One region of the Sporosarcina jeotgali genome, then DNA from elsewhere that is predicted to be linked to it. Evidence: riboswitches for the same ligand, from Rfam matches in the RefSeq annotation. Region 1 holds a riboswitch; each other region holds the start of a gene.
The links. A riboswitch is a leader RNA that binds a small molecule or an ion and turns the genes downstream of it on or off. The one in region 1 is predicted to bind S-adenosylmethionine.
Positions count from the first base shown of each region.

Region 2: another riboswitch for S-adenosylmethionine. It lies ahead of metK (methionine adenosyltransferase); the one in region 1 lies ahead of PGH26_RS12755 (cyclase family protein).
Region 3: another riboswitch for S-adenosylmethionine. It lies ahead of PGH26_RS00835 (O-acetylhomoserine aminocarboxypropyltransferase/cysteine synthase family protein); the one in region 1 lies ahead of PGH26_RS12755 (cyclase family protein).
Region 4: another riboswitch for S-adenosylmethionine. It lies ahead of PGH26_RS02710 (hypothetical protein); the one in region 1 lies ahead of PGH26_RS12755 (cyclase family protein).

Region 1 is NZ_CP116341.1:2,528,826-2,533,166, reverse strand. It holds gene PGH26_RS12760 (IS1182 family transposase) at 1-1,041, shown strand, start outside; gene PGH26_RS12755 (cyclase family protein) at 940-1,689, opposite strand; SAM riboswitch class I at 1,791-1,898, opposite strand; gene PGH26_RS12750 (nicotinate phosphoribosyltransferase) at 2,181-3,650, shown strand; gene nadE (NAD(+) synthase) at 3,663-4,341, shown strand, end outside.
Region 2 is NZ_CP116341.1:2,161,641-2,165,981, forward strand. It holds gene PGH26_RS10650 (alpha/beta hydrolase) at 1-307, opposite strand, end outside; gene PGH26_RS10655 (gamma carbonic anhydrase) at 413-925, shown strand; gene metK (methionine adenosyltransferase) at 978-2,183, opposite strand; SAM riboswitch class I at 2,379-2,495, opposite strand; gene pckA (phosphoenolpyruvate carboxykinase (ATP)) at 2,662-4,248, shown strand; gene PGH26_RS10670 (alpha/beta hydrolase family protein) at 4,291-4,341, opposite strand, start outside.
Region 3 is NZ_CP116341.1:154,569-158,909, forward strand. It holds gene pepT (peptidase T) at 1-1,129, opposite strand, end outside; gene PGH26_RS00825 (DUF2187 family protein) at 1,259-1,480, opposite strand; gene PGH26_RS00830 (metal-sensitive transcriptional regulator) at 1,725-1,991, shown strand; SAM riboswitch class I at 2,515-2,630, shown strand; gene PGH26_RS00835 (O-acetylhomoserine aminocarboxypropyltransferase/cysteine synthase family protein) at 2,745-4,034, shown strand; gene PGH26_RS00840 (BCCT family transporter) at 4,084-4,341, opposite strand, start outside.
Region 4 is NZ_CP116341.1:579,951-584,291, reverse strand. It holds gene PGH26_RS02720 (FecCD family ABC transporter permease) at 1-236, opposite strand, end outside; gene PGH26_RS02715 (ABC transporter substrate-binding protein) at 242-1,246, opposite strand; SAM riboswitch class I at 1,838-1,935, shown strand; gene PGH26_RS02710 (hypothetical protein) at 2,012-2,299, shown strand; gene PGH26_RS02705 (DMT family transporter) at 2,360-3,241, opposite strand; gene PGH26_RS02700 (sulfite exporter TauE/SafE family protein) at 3,303-4,079, opposite strand; gene PGH26_RS02695 (sulfurtransferase TusA family protein) at 4,141-4,341, opposite strand, start outside.

The DNA of each region.
Region 1 (4,341 bases):
AAATACCGGATCGACATGGCGATTTTTGGAGACCGTAACAGCTATTCCAAGACGGATCATGACGCCACCTTCATGAGGATGAAGGAGGATCATATGAGTAATGGCCAGCTCAAGGCAGGCTACAATGTGCAAGTGGCAACCGAAGGACAGTATGCGCTTGCTTACGATATCTACCCAAACCCAACGGATACACGAACACTCATCCCGTTTCTTAATCTCATCGAGAAAGACTATTTCGAGCTGCCGGAGTACATAGTCGCAGATGCTGGTTATGGCAGTGAACAGAACTATGGAGATATCCTTGAAAACAGAAAGCGTACACCATTGATCACCTATAATCAGTATCGGAAGGAAAAGACAAAGAAATACAAAGAAGATCCGTTCAACACAATGAACTGGGCTTATGATGAGGAAGCGGATTCCTACACTTGTCCGAATGGCCGCAGGCTAGGATTTAGCCATTTTTCAAAACGAACCGACAAATACGGATTCACACGCGAATACAAAGCGTATGAATGCGACGATTGTTCCGATTGCCCATTGCGCTCCCTTTGTACGAAAGCGCAGGAAGGCAACAACCGGAAATTGTATATCAATGAAAAATGGGAAATGCATAAAACAATCATTCGAGCGAAGCTTTCAGAAGAGAAAACAGGTTCACTCTACGGTCAACGGAAAATCGACGTAGAACCAGTTTTTGGATTTCTGAAGGCGAATTTGGCGTTCACTCGTTTCTCTGTGCGGGGAAATGATAAGGTGAAAAATGAACTGGGCTTCGCATTCATGGCCGTGAATTTGAGGAAATACACGGCCATAAACAACATTCAGGCATCAGAAAACGGAAAGAATACGAGAAAAAAAGCGAGTGCTCACCAAAAATCGGTGAACACTCGCTTTTTTTGCTTCAATCTGACTGGTTGTGTCCCAGCCTCTTTTTTGTTAAGGAAGAATGGCGAAAGAGCGTACCGGAAATCCGGATGCCTTTTCAGGCTTTGGAACGACGTTGAAAATGACAGCGCCTTTTGCTGGAAGTTTGTCTAGATTCGTTAAAAGTTCCACTTGATACGTATCTTGTTCAAGTACATAGTACTCTCCATGGAGCGCACCGTTTTTTCTAAAGTCTGCCGCAGAATCGGTATCGAATGTCTCGTGGCCGACTGCCTTTACACCGCGTTCTTCAAAAAGGAACGTTAAGGCATCCAAGCCCCAGCCTGGAATTCGATTATTCCCCTCATCATCTTTGTTGCAAAAACGTTCTGCGTCGGGCCAGCGTTTACTCCAATCGGTCCGAAGTGCTACGAATGTATCCGATTCGATGGGTCCGTGTTCTTTTTCGAACGCCAGCAAGTCATCCTTTGAGCACGTAAAGTCATGGTCTGCTTCTGCTTCTTTGGATTTATCTACGACGACTAAAGGAAGCACAAGCTCTTTTAACTCCAGTTCCTCTAAAAAGCGTGTATCCCGCACGAAGTGAATAGGGGCATCGATATGCGTTCCGTACTGACCTGCAAAGCTGAATTGCTGTGCAAAGAAACCATAGTCATGGTTAAACAGTGTTTTGAACTCAGCGTCTTCAAACATGAAGAAGTGAGGAGAATCCGGTCCGAATGTATGAGTGAGGTCCACCCATTCTTTTGCCTTCAATGCAGTCAGTGCAGCCAGCAAATCTGTTTGTGTTTGTGTTGTCATCTCAATCCCGCCTTTTTGTGCCGAATTCCGGCTATTATATACAAAAAGAAGGCCCTCGATAAACCTTAAGAGGGCCTTCTATGCAATCCGCATGAAGTCAGCTCTCATCTTTAGAGATGCTTATGCACCTCCTGGAATTAGCACCTCGGCCATTAGGGCAGGTTGCTGAGACATCACAGGGCCAGTCCCTCCGTCTCTCTTGATAAGAAAGTATTGAATTATTTGTAAAGTGATTATTCTGATAGTATCACGCTTGAATGTTGATTGCAATAGTGCTCTGATGATTTCTTTCTCTGGGGAATTTGATATACTTGTCTATAGTTTGGAAATTCTTCAGAAGATGTTACCTGAGCTTTTATTTGCGCTTGCAAATGAAAGCGATTGCGGGTAGAAATGTGCAGTAAAATTTTTTGAGGGTAGAGTTGTTGGAAAAACGGGTAAAGCACAGTTATAAACGATCTACATAACCTATTTGGAAGAGGCGAATTAGTGTGAGCACAAACTATACGGATGATAGCTTGGCATTACATACAGATTTATATCAGATCAATATGATGGAAACGTACTGGGCGGAAGGCATTCATAACAAGAAGGCGATTTTCGAGCTGTATTTCAGAAAACTGCCATTCGGAAATGGGTATGCCATTTTTGCAGGACTTGAGCGCGTGCTGGATTATTTACGTGATCTGAAATTTACTGATAGCGATATCGCTTATTTAAAAAATGAATTGCATTATAAAGAGGACTTTCTTGAGTATTTGAAAGACGTTCGTTTTACTGGGGATCTCTATTCCATGAAAGAAGGAGAAGCGGTATTCGGAAACGAACCGATCATGCGGGTTGAAACGACGCTGGCTGAAGCACAGCTTATTGAAACAGCGCTCTTGAATATCGTTAATTACCAGACGTTAATTGCGACTAAGGCTTCTCGTATCAAGCAAGTGGTGAAAGATGAAATGGTCATGGAATTCGGAAGCCGCCGTGCGCACGAAATGGACGCGGCGGTTTGGGGGGCGCGTGCTGCGGTTATTGGCGGTGTGGAAGCGACTAGCAACGTCCGCGCGGGTAAATTATTCGGCATCCAAGCTAGCGGTACCCATGCTCACTCCCTGGTACAAGCCTATAAGAGCGAGTACAAAGCGTTTCACTCGTATGCAAAGCGGCATCGTGATTGTGTGTTCCTTGTAGATACGTACAACACGCTGAAAATCGGCGTTCCAACAGCTATTAAAGTGGCTAAAGAACTCGGCGACAAAATCAACTTCATAGGTATTCGCTTAGACAGCGGGGATATCGCGTTTTTATCGAAAGAAGCACGCCGTATGCTGGACGAAGCAGGATTCGAAGATGCGAAAATCGTGGTATCGAATGATTTGGATGAGTACACGATCCTTAACTTGAAAGCACAAGGGGCGCAAGTCGACATTTGGGGGATTGGCACAAAACTCATTACCGCATATGACCAGCCTGCGCTTGGTGCTGTTTACAAACTTGTTGCGATTGAAGGAGAGAATGGTGAAATGGTCGACACCATCAAAATTTCTTCCAATGCAGAGAAAGTGACGACACCGGGACGTAAGAAATTGTATCGGATTATTGATAAAGAAAATGGGAAAGCTGAAGGAGACTACATCACTATGTATGATGAAGATCCGAATGCCGAAAAGCGCATTAAAATGTTCCATCCCGTCCATACGTTTATCTCAAAGTTTGTAACGAATTTTGAAGCTAGGAACCTTCATGAAAAAGTGGTTGATCACGGACAAGTCATCTATGACGTCCCGCCAACTTTAGAAATCCGGCAGTATGCAAAAGATAACTTGGATCTGTTATGGGATGAATACAAACGCTCACTTAACCCTGAAGAATATCCAGTCGATTTGAGTCAGAAATGCTGGGACAATAAGATGAAAAACATTCAAGAAGTCCAGGAAATGGTAAGTGACTTCATCCACGAATAGGAGGGACCGGAAATGAATGAATTACAACAGCAAATTATTCATGAGTTGCACGTGCTGCCAAAGATTGATCCGCAAAAAGAGGTTCGGGTTTCTGTAGATTTTCTAAAAGCGTATTTAAAGAAAAATACGTTTTTAGAAGGCTATGTTCTTGGGATTTCAGGAGGTCAGGATTCAACGTTAGCTGGAAAGCTCGCGCAGATGGCAGTTGATGAATTGAATGAAGAACTCTCGACTGACCGCTATAAGTTTGTTGCAGTCCGATTGCCATACGGTACGCAATTCGATGAGGAAGATTGCCAAGACGCTCTGCGTTTTATAAAGCCTTCTGCTACGTATACAGTGAATATTAAAGAAGCAGTAGATGCCAGCCGACGTGCATTGGACGCAGCCGGCATTTCCTTATCCGATTTTGAAAAAGGGAATGAAAAAGCGAGAGAACGCATGAAAGTACAGTTTTCAATGGCGGCGTTCCATCATTGCGCAGTAATCGGTACGGATCATGCAGCAGAAGCCATTACAGGATTCTTTACAAAGTTTGGCGACGGGGCTGCCGATGTTACACCGCTGTCCCGTTTGAACAAACGCCAAGGGAAGGAGATGCTTCGCGAGCTTGGATGTCCGGAACATTTGTATAACAAAGTCCCGACTGCCGATTTAGAAGAAGATAAGCCTGCGTTGCCGGATGAGATAG
Region 2 (4,341 bases), 370 kb from region 1:
GATGCCTCTGAAGTAAATGAATCATCACTGTAGCACCCAACCCATGAGCCAATACGATGACGGGCACACTTTCTTTCAATCCAGCGTCGATCATTTTCTTTGCAAACTCTTTATAAGAATCGAAAGTCTCTTCATGAGGATTCCCTTTCTCCTCCGGACTATGTCCCGGCAAATCACCTGTAATCACGTCAAATCCCGAAATCCTTAATTGCTGTATCAGCCATGCATACCGCTGATGGTCTTCGTACGCGTTATGTACAATGACAATGACTGCTTTTGCTTGTCCGTCTGCTTCCCATTTCCACATAGCGCTTCCCTCCATTTATATCAATGCTTTAAACTCAATTTGTACATGGTCCTAAAACTTTGATAGGATTATTATACATCAATGCACAACAAGGAGGGCATTTTCATGATTGTTCCGTATAAGGATGTTTGGCCAAACATCGATGAAACCGTTTTTGTAGCTGATTTTGCTGTCATTAGCGGAGATGTCACAATCGGCGCGGATTCGTCTGTTTGGTTTAGTACCGTCATCCGCGGCGACGTTGCACCGACCCGTATCGGTAAACGCGTCAGCATTCAAGACTTATCCTGTCTGCATCAAAGTCCTAACACACCGTTAGTCATAGAAGATGACGTCACAATCGGACATAAAGTTACGTTACATAGCTGTACAATTAAAAAAGGGGCTCTCGTTGGAATGGGTTCTATAATATTAGATGGTGCAGTGGTTGGTGAAGGCGCATTTGTAGGGGCAGGCAGTTTAGTTCCTCCAGGTAAAGTCATTCCCCCTGGTATGTTAGCACTCGGTTCTCCGGCAAAAGTTGTTCGTGAAGTTACAGACGAAGACCGGGCGGATATGGACAGAATCGTTAAGAGCTACGTAGAAAAAGGTCAGTATTACAAACAACTTCAAAATTGAAATGTAAAAAAGAAAAGCAAGGGCGCTTAAATCGGCCCTTGCTTTTTTGTATTTACCCTTTAAGTTGAGTAACTTCTTCTTTCAATGCTGAAGCTTTGTCTGTCCGTTCCCAAGGAAGATCGATATCCGTTCTGCCGAAGTGACCGTAAGCTGCTGTCTGCTTATAAATCGGACGGCGCAGGTCGAGCATCTTGATAATCCCTGCCGGGCGCAGATCGAAATGGTTTCTGACAAGCTCAACAAGACGGCTTTCAGGAATATCACTTGTTCCGAATGTATCAACAGAAATCGAAACAGGCTTCGCCACACCGATTGCATACGCCAGCTGTACTTCACAGCGATCCGCAAGACCTGCAGCGACTAAGTTTTTAGCAACATAACGTGCTGCGTAAGATGCTGAACGGTCAACTTTGGTTGCGTCTTTACCAGAAAACGCACCTCCCCCATGCCGAGCATAGCCTCCGTACGTATCAACGATGATTTTACGTCCAGTTAAACCAGCGTCCCCTTGTGGACCTCCAATCACAAAACGCCCAGATGGGTTGATGAAGTATTTTGTTTCTTCATCCAGTAAGTTCTTCGGTACGACAGAGTCAATCACGTGCTGTTTGACTTCACGCTGCAATTGCTCCAGTGTCACTTCAGGATGATGCTGTGTAGAAATAACAATCGTATCCACACGGATGGGTTCGTTCTTTTCATTATATTCAATCGTTACTTGTGTTTTCCCATCCGGACGTAAGTAGTCAAGTGTTTCTTCTTTCCGCACTTTTGTAAGCTGACGTGAAAGTTTGTGCGCAAGGCTGATTGGCAGAGGCATCAATTCCTCTGTTTCGTTACACGCATATCCAAACATGAGTCCCTGGTCGCCAGCACCAATTGCTTCTAATTCTTCGTCATCCATTTGGCCTTCACGTGCTTCAAGCGCACGATCGACGCTGGCTGCGATGTCCGGTGATTGTTCATCAATAGATGTCAGTACGGAAGACGTTTCGTAATCGAATCCGTATTTCGCACGTGTGTAGCCAATTTCCTTTACGGTTTCTCGAACCACTTTCGGAATATCGACATACGTAGTTGTCGTAATTTCTCCAATCACGAGAACTAATCCTGTTGTAATTGTCGTTTCACACGCAACGCGTGCGTTCGGGTCTTCCTCGATAATCGCATCCAGAATTGCATCTGAAATTTGGTCGCACATCTTATCAGGATGGCCTTCTGTTACCGACTCAGATGTAAACAGTCGTCGATTTGTCATATGATTTCCTCCTTCAGCCGCAAGTCTCCTTACAGCGAACTCGTGATACGGTACTCTCGTTTTCCCAGTTTTCGTCCCGCGCCTGAAGAGAAGCGACGTTCAACGTTCACAAGGATAAAGGCAAACAATAGAAAAAGCCCTCCACTCACGTATTGCATACATGAGGAAAGGCATGAGTTTCATAGGCACCTTTCACTCTTATCGTCCAGGGTTTCCCCCTGCTCCAGGTTTGGCACCTTTTCATAGACAAGGACGTCTATGCAGGTTGCCGGGCATCATAGGGCCTGTCCCTCCGCCGACTCGGGATAAGAGTATCCGTTCATCTATCTATGCTACGAGAAAATAGAGCTATTGTCAATTTTTTTGTTGTTCTCACTTGAGTTTTGAATTAGTATAGTTTATTATTCTTAATGTGTTATACTAATTCAAAATAAGACAGCCCCAACACGGGCAATAATGAAAAGGACGGTATCTACCTATGATTTCAGCGAAAATAGATAATGGACTCAAAGAACTTCTTTCTGGAACTAATATTACATTACAGCCCTCTGTACCTGTATTAGTCGAAAAAGCAGTTTCCCGCGGTGAGGCGAAGCTTTCAGCAGATGGAGCCGTTACAGCGCAAACCGGGAAGTATACCGGCCGTTCCCCTAAAGATCGTTACATAACTGAAGAAGCGGCTTCAAAAGATAAGATTGACTGGGGTTCTGTCAATCGTCCAATTTCAGAAGATCACTTCGACAACCTATATAAGAAGGTTTTGAACCACCTTCAAACAAAAGAAGAACTATTTGTATTTAAAGGATTTGCAGGAGCTGACAAAGCTTCACAACTTTCTATTCAAGTTATCAACGAATTTGCGTGGCAGAACCTGTTCGTGCATCAGCTCTTCATCCGCCCTACTGAAGAAGAATTGAAAATGCACGAAGCACAATTCACAATCCTGGCTGCACCTTCGTTCAAAGCAGATCCTGCTGTTGACGGTACGGACACTGAAACATTTGTCATCATTTCACTCGAAAAACGTATTGTGTTAATCGGCGGTACTGAATACGCAGGAGAAATGAAGAAATCGATTTTCTCTGTCATGAACTACCTGCTTCCTGAGAACGGCATTCTTTCCATGCACTGTTCAGCAAACGTTGGGGAAAAAGGCGATGCAGCTCTATTCTTCGGCTTGTCAGGTACAGGTAAAACAACGCTTTCTGCTGATGCAAACCGCAAACTCATCGGTGATGATGAGCACGGTTGGTCAGATCATGGAATCTTTAACATTGAAGGCGGATGCTACGCGAAGTGCATCCATTTGTCACCAGAAAAAGAACCTGAGATCTTCGGTGCCATTCAATTCGGGACAGTTTTAGAAAACGTGGTACTCGATACAGAGTCACGCGTGCCCGATTATGATGATACAACTTTAACTGAAAATACACGCGCTGCTTATCCAATTGAGAACATTGACAATATCGTGCTTCCATCAGTTGCTGGACACCCGGAAACGATCATCTTCCTAACTGCTGATGCGTTCGGCGTGCTGCCTCCAATCTCGAAATTGACGAAAGAACAAGCGATGTATCATTTCCTAAGCGGATTCACATCGAAACTTGCGGGTACTGAACGTGGAATCACATCACCAGAAGCAACATTCTCTACATGCTTCGGTTCACCATTCCTGCCGCTTCCGGCAACAGTATATGCAGATATGCTAGGCAAGAAAATCGATGAGCACGGTTCACGTGTATTCCTTGTAAACACTGGCTGGACCGGCGGTGTCTATGGCGTTGGTAAACGTATGGACTTGAAGCACACACGCACAATGGTTCGCGCAGCACTTTCTGGAGAATTAGATGATGTTGAAACAGAAACTTCTGCTACATTCGGCCTTCAGATTCCTAAGCAAATCCAGGGTGTTCCAAGTGAAGTGCTGAACCCTCGCAATGCTTGGAGCGATGCATCCGAATATGATGCAAAAGCAAAAGAGCTATCACAGCTTTTCAAAGACAACTTCAAAAAGTTTGACCAAGTTTCTGAAGAGATTCTTCAAAAGGGCGGTCCAATTATTTAATAGCACGAAAAAGAACCTTCCTAATCCCGGAAGGTTCTTTTTTTACGGCTGCGCTCTCATCCAATTTGTCAGATCCCTGACGATCTTAGCATT
Region 3 (4,341 bases), 830 kb from region 1:
TTTCTCCCCCGGCAAATATATTAGGCGTTGGAATACCCATATAAGAAAGTTGTGATCCGTCAGTTCCGCCCCGAATCGGTTCAATAATGGATGAAATCTCTAAATTGTTGAATGCTTCGGAAATGATATCCACGATTTCCATATGAGGCTTGATTTTCTCACCCATATTGAAGTACTGATTTTGCAATTCAAGCTCAACCGCTTCCTCGCCGTAATCAGATTGCATTTGTGAAACGGTATCGAAAAACAATTTCTTGCGTGCCTCATAGGAGTCCTTGTCGAAATCACGAATAATATATTCCAGCACTGTCTTCTCAACTGAACCGTGGATGTCCATTAAGTGAATGAATCCTTCACGTCCCTCTGTTAACTCAGGAATTTCTAAAGCAGGCATGGCCGCTTGAAATTCTTGTGCACGTAAAATGGAGTTCACCATTTTCCCTTTTGCAGTGCCTGGATGAACGTTTGTTCCTTTGAATGTAACGCGTGCACCGGCTGCATTGAAGCTCTCATATTGCAATTCGCCAAGCGGACCGCCGTCCATCGTATAAGCAAAGTCGACACCAAATGCTTCTACATCGAATTTGTGCGGGCCGCGTCCAATTTCCTCATCCGGTGTGAAAGCCACGCGTAATTTACCGTGCTTCACTTCAGGATGCTGTTGGAAATAAGCCATCGCCGTCATGATTTCTGCAATACCAGCTTTATCATCTGCGCCAAGCAGCGTTGTTCCATCCGTTGTAATCAACGTCTGACCGATATAATTTTGGAGTTCCGGGAAACGGCTGACAGAGAGAGTTGTGTTCTCATTCAACACTAGATCACTGCCTTCATAGTTATCATGACGCTGCGGATTCACATTCTTACCTGTGAAATCAGGTGATGTATCCACGTGCGCTAAGAAGCCGATTACAGGGATCTCTTTGTCTGTATTCGCAGGAAGTGTAGCAAACAAGTAGCCGTTCTCATCGAGCGTAATGTCTTCCATGCCTAGTGTTGTAAGCTCTTCCTTCAATAGATGCAGCAAATCCCACTGGTTAGCAGTCGACGGTGTTGTCGAACTCTTTTCATCAGATTCAGTGTCAATCTTTGCATAGCGAATGAATCGTTCTAATAGCTGTTCTTTCATAATATCTAAAAAGTCCCCTTTCAAATCTATGTAGTAATAAGCGGCTGCATGTGTTTTTGAGAATGAACAGACGACAAAACCGACAGAACTAGTGCGATCTGCCGGAGGTTGAAGTCGGTGCGCTGTAGATTATTCGACTGTGTAATTTTTATGAGCGACAACGGTTAGTGTGGAAGCGGCGCCAATCAGATCAGCGTCTTCTTCTGAAATTTCTACAATAACGGAGTTCTCTAAGATCTTGTGGATTGCCCCTACAACGAAAACATCATTACGTGTGAACGAAATCTTTTCGCCAATTTTACGCGCTGCGATAAAATCAGAGACAGGATGTTCCTTACGCGGAAAAGCCAAACGAATCCCTCCTCTAGTCTGTTTCGATCTCTTTAGAATTGTGAAGACCCATGGCCATTCAGAAAAACAGACAGTGTGTCGTGCGGTTGGCCCGATGGTTTGGAACAATAAAATTTGTAATACTGCTATAAGTATAGCATAATTCGAACAATTTCGCGCTTTTCATGTCGAAGGAAGTGGATTTGATTGACGATATACCAGAAGGGGTATAACATGTACATAATGTTGAGAGGAGGCCAGATCCATGGAATACGATGCAAAAGTGGTGAATCGACTAAAAAGAATTGAAGGTCAAATTCGCGGAGTCCTGCGGATGATTGAAGCTGGTGATGAATGCAAAGACGTCATAACACAGTTATCTGCGTCTCGCTCTGGAATCGATCGGACTATAGGGTTAATTGTAAGCACGAACCTGATTGCTTGTATGGAAAACGAAGAGTTGTCGGATAACCCGCAATCGAAAGAGGCACTTGTTAAAGAAGCTGTCGACTTACTAGTAAAGAGCCGCTAACTGCGTGCTCTTTTTTTGTGGGATTAAACATTAAAGTCTTCTAACGGTTCTCTCATCAAGTCCTAATAAACATCACAGTTCTGGAAGAGTATGCATCAATTGCTTCTGTCATCGACCCAGCAAGCTTCACTGCACGTGTTACTGAAGACAACGTGAATAACCCCACAATCTTGCTAACGGACGCGAGCAGTTCAAAAGCATCTACGTAAAACGCACAAACATGCTCAAAATCATCAACCTAAAAGGCGGCCAAATTTTCTACGGCACAGCTTAATAATTAATTCTTACCCGCAAACCAAAGTCTGCCCAGATTTTGGTTTGCGGTTTTTTTGTCCCTTTTCTGTGCAGTTGTTTGTCCTGCGAGAATCCGTTGACTGAAGGTGCAGGCGGCGGCTCCGGCGGAAATCGAACCCCGTTTAATTAGTAAACACGAAACTATCAAACAATTTTGATTTAACTGTTGACTTTCTATTTTCAAGCACGTATACTCAGTTCCAAGATGGAAAACTGAATAAGTCACAAACTCTTATCAAGAGCGGCGGAGGGACTAGGCCCTGCGATGCCCGGCAACCGGCAAGCATACCAGCTTGCAAAGGTGCTACTTCCTACAGATCTATTGTTAGATCTGAAAGATAAGGGGAAGTGCCAGCAATGGCAGATCCTCTTCTATCGGTAGAAGGGGGTTTTTTTAGTTTCCCCATCACCCGTCCGGTGTGCGCAGTTCCATCAAACTAATTTCCGGAGGTTATGTATATGACAAATTTTCAACCCGAAACCCTGTTACTGCACGGTGGTCAAGAACCAGATCCAACGACTGGGTCACGAGCTCTTCCTATCCATAGAACTACATCATTCGTATTTCGTGATACGGACCATGCCAAGAATCTTTTCGCACTGCAAGAGGCTGGCAACATCTACACACGTATCACGAACCCGACAGTCGCTGTGTTTGAAGAACGCATCGCGTTACTTGAAGGGGGAACAGCAGCCGTTGCACTCTCATCAGGCATGGCGGCAATCGCATTCTCCATCTTGAACATTGCAGAAGCCGGTGACGAAATTATTGCAGCGTCCAACCTATATGGCGGTACGTACAATTTGTTCGCTGTAACGTTGCCGAAGTACGGGATTACTGTTAAATTTGTCGACTCAACTGATCCGGAAAACTTCCGCAGTGCGATTACGGAAAAGACCAAAGGGATCTTCGCTGAAACAATTGGCAACCCGAGCCTGCAAGTGCTCGATATCGAAACGATTGCATCGATCGCGCACGAAAATGGCGTTCCGCTTTTAATCGACAATACATTTGCCTCCCCATACGGATGCAACCCGATTGAATTTGGTGCTGACGTTGTTATCCATTCTGCAACAAAGTGGATTGGCGGTCACGGAACGACAATCGGCGGAGTGGCAGTAGACGCAGGGAAGTTTGATTGGACACAAGGAAGATTCCCAGGCTTCACAGAGCCGGACGAATCATATCATGGATTGCGTTACGGCATCGACACGGCAGGCGCTGCATTCGCGACAAAGCTCCGTGTTCAAGGACTGCGTGATTTCGGCCCGTGTCTCGATCCGGACAGTGCGTTCAACTTCCTGCAAGGCTTGGAGACGCTTCATCTGCGAATCCAGCGTCATGGGGAAAATGCTCAAAAGGTTGCGCAGTTCCTGAAAGAACATCCATCGGTTGACTGGGTTACCTACACGGGTCTCGACGATCATCCAACAGCAGATCTTGCTAAGAAATACATTAAAAATGGGGCAGGTTCTATTATTGTCTTCGGAATTAAAGGCGGACGTGACGCAGGACGCCGTGTAATCGATAACGTAGCCGTCTGGTCCCACGTAGCGAACGTCGGGGATGCAAAGTCGTTAATTATCCATCCGGCTTCTACGACGCATCAGCAGCTGTCTGGAGAGGACTTGAAAAATTCAGGGGTAACAGAGGAACTCATTCGTCTCTCGGTCGGTCTTGAATCAGCAGAGGATATTATTGCAGATTTGAAACAAGCGATTGAAAAAGCAGTACCCGTTACTGCGTAATTAACACAAAAACACCGGAATCCTCATATGGATTCCGGTGTTTTACTAGTTAATGTTTCGGACGTTTACTATGCTTCACGTCTTTTTGCAGCTCCTTAAAGAGCGCAGTGACCATAAACAGTATGATGAACGAAAACGGCAGTGCTGCGATAATAATCGTGTTCTGCAGCGCGGAAAGACCTCCGACAGATAGCAAAATAATTGCAATACCTGATTGGATGAGCCCCCAAATCATTTTGACACTGTTAGGCGGGGTCAGCGAGCCGTATGTCGACTGCATTCCAAGAACAAAGGTCGCTGAATCCGC
Region 4 (4,341 bases), 1.3 Mb from region 1:
ACAATTAATCCGATCAGCAGACGGGGCAGCCTCAGCTCCCAAACGATTCTTCGTTCAAGGGTGTCTGTAGAGTTGAATAATCCATTTATAATTTCAGTGAACGAAAACGAAACGGAACCAATCATCAGACTTGCAGCTGCTGCTATCAAAAGCAGTACAGCAGCTCCTATCAGAACCGCAGTCCGGCGCTTTGCCAGCGGATGATTGACGCTTCTTTCGTTCTTTTGTTCATTCACCGCAATCATTTAGACTTTGCTTCTTTCAAACTGTCGTTCATCACTTGAAGTGCGTCTGCTACTTTAGTTCCAGGATTCGTACCGAATAAATGAGAAGGCAATACTGTTACCTTTCCATTTTTTACGGCGTCCAAGTTTTTCCACGCTGGGTTCTTATCCATTTCTCCTTCGAATGCCTTTTTAACACCTTCCGGATCTCCGTGCGTGATCAGCATAACTGCTTCAGGATTTCGCTCAATAATTTTTTCAGTACTCAGGCTTGCATACTGCGGATACTTTTCTTCTTGCGGGAAATCAGACGCAATGTTTTCGCCGCCAGCACGTTCAAGCAAGTCACCTGACAATGAATTCGGAAGTGCCACTAAGTAAGACCCAGGTGCTCCATAGACAAGAAGCGTTTTCACACCATTTTCACCTTCAGCGCCAACAAGTGCATCCAATTGTTCGTTCAGCCCGGCAATCACTTTTTGAGCCTCATCAGATTTCCCTAACATCGTTCCAAACATGTCGATTGTTTGTAAAATATCTTCTACAGAATTGGCTTGTGTATAAACGACTTTCGTCCCCTGAGCCTCAAGGTTTGCCGCAAACTGCTTAAAACTCGGCGACGCAATCATAACTTCAGGATGGACTTCCGCAATCTTTTCAAAGTTTGGCTGGTGCGGATTACCGATCTCTTGGATATCTTTCAGTTCAGCCGCCGGTTCTCCTTGAGATGAAGGACGGCCAACTACATTCGCATCGAGCGCTAACAGCATATCCAGATCACCGCTGCTGAGCACCGCGACAGATTCAGGTGCTTGTTCAAATATTATTTTCTGACCTGTTGCATCCGCGATTTCTATTTCTTTATTCTCATTAGCATTATCTGATTGAGAAGTTTTAGCGCTTGCTGTTTCTGTAGAAGGCGCTTTTTCTGTAGATACTTCTTCACCGCTATCCGTACCGCCGCATGCGGCAAGTGCTGTCATACAAACGCTTAATACTGCTGCTAAAATATACTTCTTCAACTTGACTCCCCCCTTTTTTAATTGAGAATCCCTCTCAATGAGTCGAGTATAAATGATAATGAGAATCGTTGTCAATTAAGTTTTCAGAATTGGTACTTATGCTTCATTGGATAAGGCTGGGAAATATCACTATCTATGCATAAGGTTAAAGGAGGATTTACCAATCCCCCCTCGCATCTGTTGAATTGTGTCCCTTGACCGATTAATTTCGAGATTTGGCTGATTGTTGGCTGCATGTGGCCGATTATTTTCGTCATGTGGCTGATACTTCCCTTGATATGGCCGATAGTCTGCGCTATATAGCTGATACCCCAGCCAGCAAGGGTACCCAGCACTTAAAACAAGCGAAGCGCACCCAATTACTCCCTTAAAGCAGTTGAATTGTGTCCCGTTATTGAGAAACTCCGCTATGTGTCGGAGAAATCTTGCGGAGTGATCGAGAAGTTGGCTCGGGTGTCGAAGACCTATCTCAATGTGTCGGACAACCACGATGAACCGTCGGAGAACGTGTGCGGAGCCGCCTGCCTGTCGGGCATATTGCCCGTCCCGAACAAATATGCTAGACTATAGCTAACTGAATGAACGACTCTTTTCTTATCCAGAGAGACCGAGGGACTTGGCCCGATGACGTCTCAGCAACCTGCTCACGCAAGGTGCTGCTGCCAACAGGGAAACCTGGCCGATGAGGAGAATTTGCGCTGCTGCAACTCTTCTCTGCTCGGGGGAAGAGTTTTTTGTTTGGCAAATTTCAGAGGAGTGATTTATATGGGGAAGATTGAACAATTACACATGGAAAAAGAACAGATTTTAAAACAAAAACCGCGTAGCACGGCTGGTGCTATGAAACGTCATCAGACACTTGCACGCGTTCAGCAAGAAATTGACTACTTCGACCAAGGTGACTTGCTGTCGAAAAAAGCGCTTCAGAAAGAGCTGCAAGAAATCGCGGACTTGCAGCGGCAGGCCGATGATCTTGCTGTCCAGATTCAAACACGCAAACAAAAGTTGCTGAAAGACACTTTCGGTCCAGATGCAAACCAGCTATTTAACTAACACAAAAACCCTCATTTCCACGAAAACTCGTGAGAATGAGGGTTTTATTCATAACAATTATTACTCTTTCCTTGCTAATTCAGCAGGCACTTCTTCCCCGCCTCGATTGCGTAAAAACATGTAGAGAGACGAACCGAAGATAATGAAATAGCCAATGAAGCTATAAACATCCGGAATTTGACCAAGCAGCACGAAGCCGAGGATTGCGGAGAATACGACCGTGAAATAGTTGAACACAGAGATCTCTTTTGCCGGTGCGTATTTGTACGCAAGCGTAATCCCGAATTGTCCCACAGTTGCAAACACCCCTGCTGCTAATAAATACACCGTCTGTTTCAGCGTCATGGATTGGTACGTGAAAATTACGAACGGCAATAGCACAACGGTCGTAAATGTCGAGAAGTAAAACACGACCGTGTAAAACTGCTCACGATTTCCAAGTGCTCGCAATACGGTGTATGCGCCGCCAGCAAATACTGCGGATAAAATCCCCGCTGCATACGGGACAATATCAAGTGAAAACGACGGCTTGATGATGAACAATGTCCCTAGAAAGGCGAGCAAAATACTATACAGCTGAAATGGCTTTACATGTTCTTTTAAAAATAGTGCCGCAAATACAATGGTGAAAAACGGACTCATTTTATTCAGCATATCCGCATCTGCAAGTACTAAATGGTCGATCGCATAGAAGAACAGTATGATGCCGATTGCCCCTAGTGCAGACCGCAGCAATAGCAAACGTTGGTTTTCCCGCTTGCCAAACAGTCTTTCTTTAAAATGAATGACGAAGAAAAATGCAATGATCATCGATACGCCATTACGGAAAATCGTTTTCTGCATCGTCGGGACATCCCCGGATAATTTCACGAATGCGGTCATAAGTGAAAAGCCAAATGCCGACGCTAATAATAGTAGAATACCTTTGTTACGATTTGTCATAATAGCCTCCGGTCTATACGTAATACGCTAGTATTTTACCATAGCCCGATGTTGAATACCGTCATAACAAATCGCTCCAAATATTAATCGCAGTGGCTAAAATGAGCACTGCTAAAATCCATTTCAATACGCTCGGATTCACCTTTTGACCGAACTTTGCACCAAGCGGAGCGGCAATCAACGCCGCAACAATTAGAACTAGTGCCGGCCCCCACAACACTTGCCCCGTTGCGATTTTACCCGCCGCAGAACCAATCGAAGAAATAAACGTAATTGCCAATGACGAAGCGACAGTGATTCGAGTTGGGATTGCGAGCACGGTCAGCATGATAGGAACGAGCACAAATGCGCCTCCTGCTCCGACAACACCTGACGCGGCACCAACTACTAACGCAAGCCCAGCCGCCAGCCACTTGTTAAATGTCACTTCACTTGCCGGCCGGTCTTCCACCTTTTTCCGTGGAATAAATATCAATACAGCTGCCACAACTGCAAGCACACCGTATACCATGTTGACTGCTTGCTCAGAAAGCATACTCGACCCGAGTCCGCCGATAAAACTTCCGACTAAAACAGCGCCACCCATATAAATGATAAGTGTCTTGTGCAGAAGCCCTGTTCCGCGGTATGCCAGCACGCCTGCAATTGTTGCAAAAAAGATTTCCACAGCGCTAATCCCGCTTACTTCGTGGGCAGTCAGTGCTGATAGTCCAAATAACGGTGGAATATACAAAAGCATCGGATATTTGACGATAGCTCCCCCGATCCCTGCCATTCCGGATAAAAACGAACCGATAAATCCGATCAGAAAAAACACGATGATGAAACTGCTGCTCATCTCTTTCCCCTTCTTTCAAGGAAAAGAAGGAGGCACACGTCTCCCCCTTCCCCATTCAAACTTATCCTTTTTTAATGAAGAATGTAAAGACATTATCGGATTCTGTTTGCTCAAGCAATTCATGTCCGCCTGACTTTGTCCAAGCAGCCAAATCGGCTTTCGCGCCTTTATCCGTCGTCTTCACTTCTAAAATTTCTCCAACATTAACTTCCTTCATGGCATTGCGTGTTTTAACGATAGGCATCGGGCATGATAAACCCGT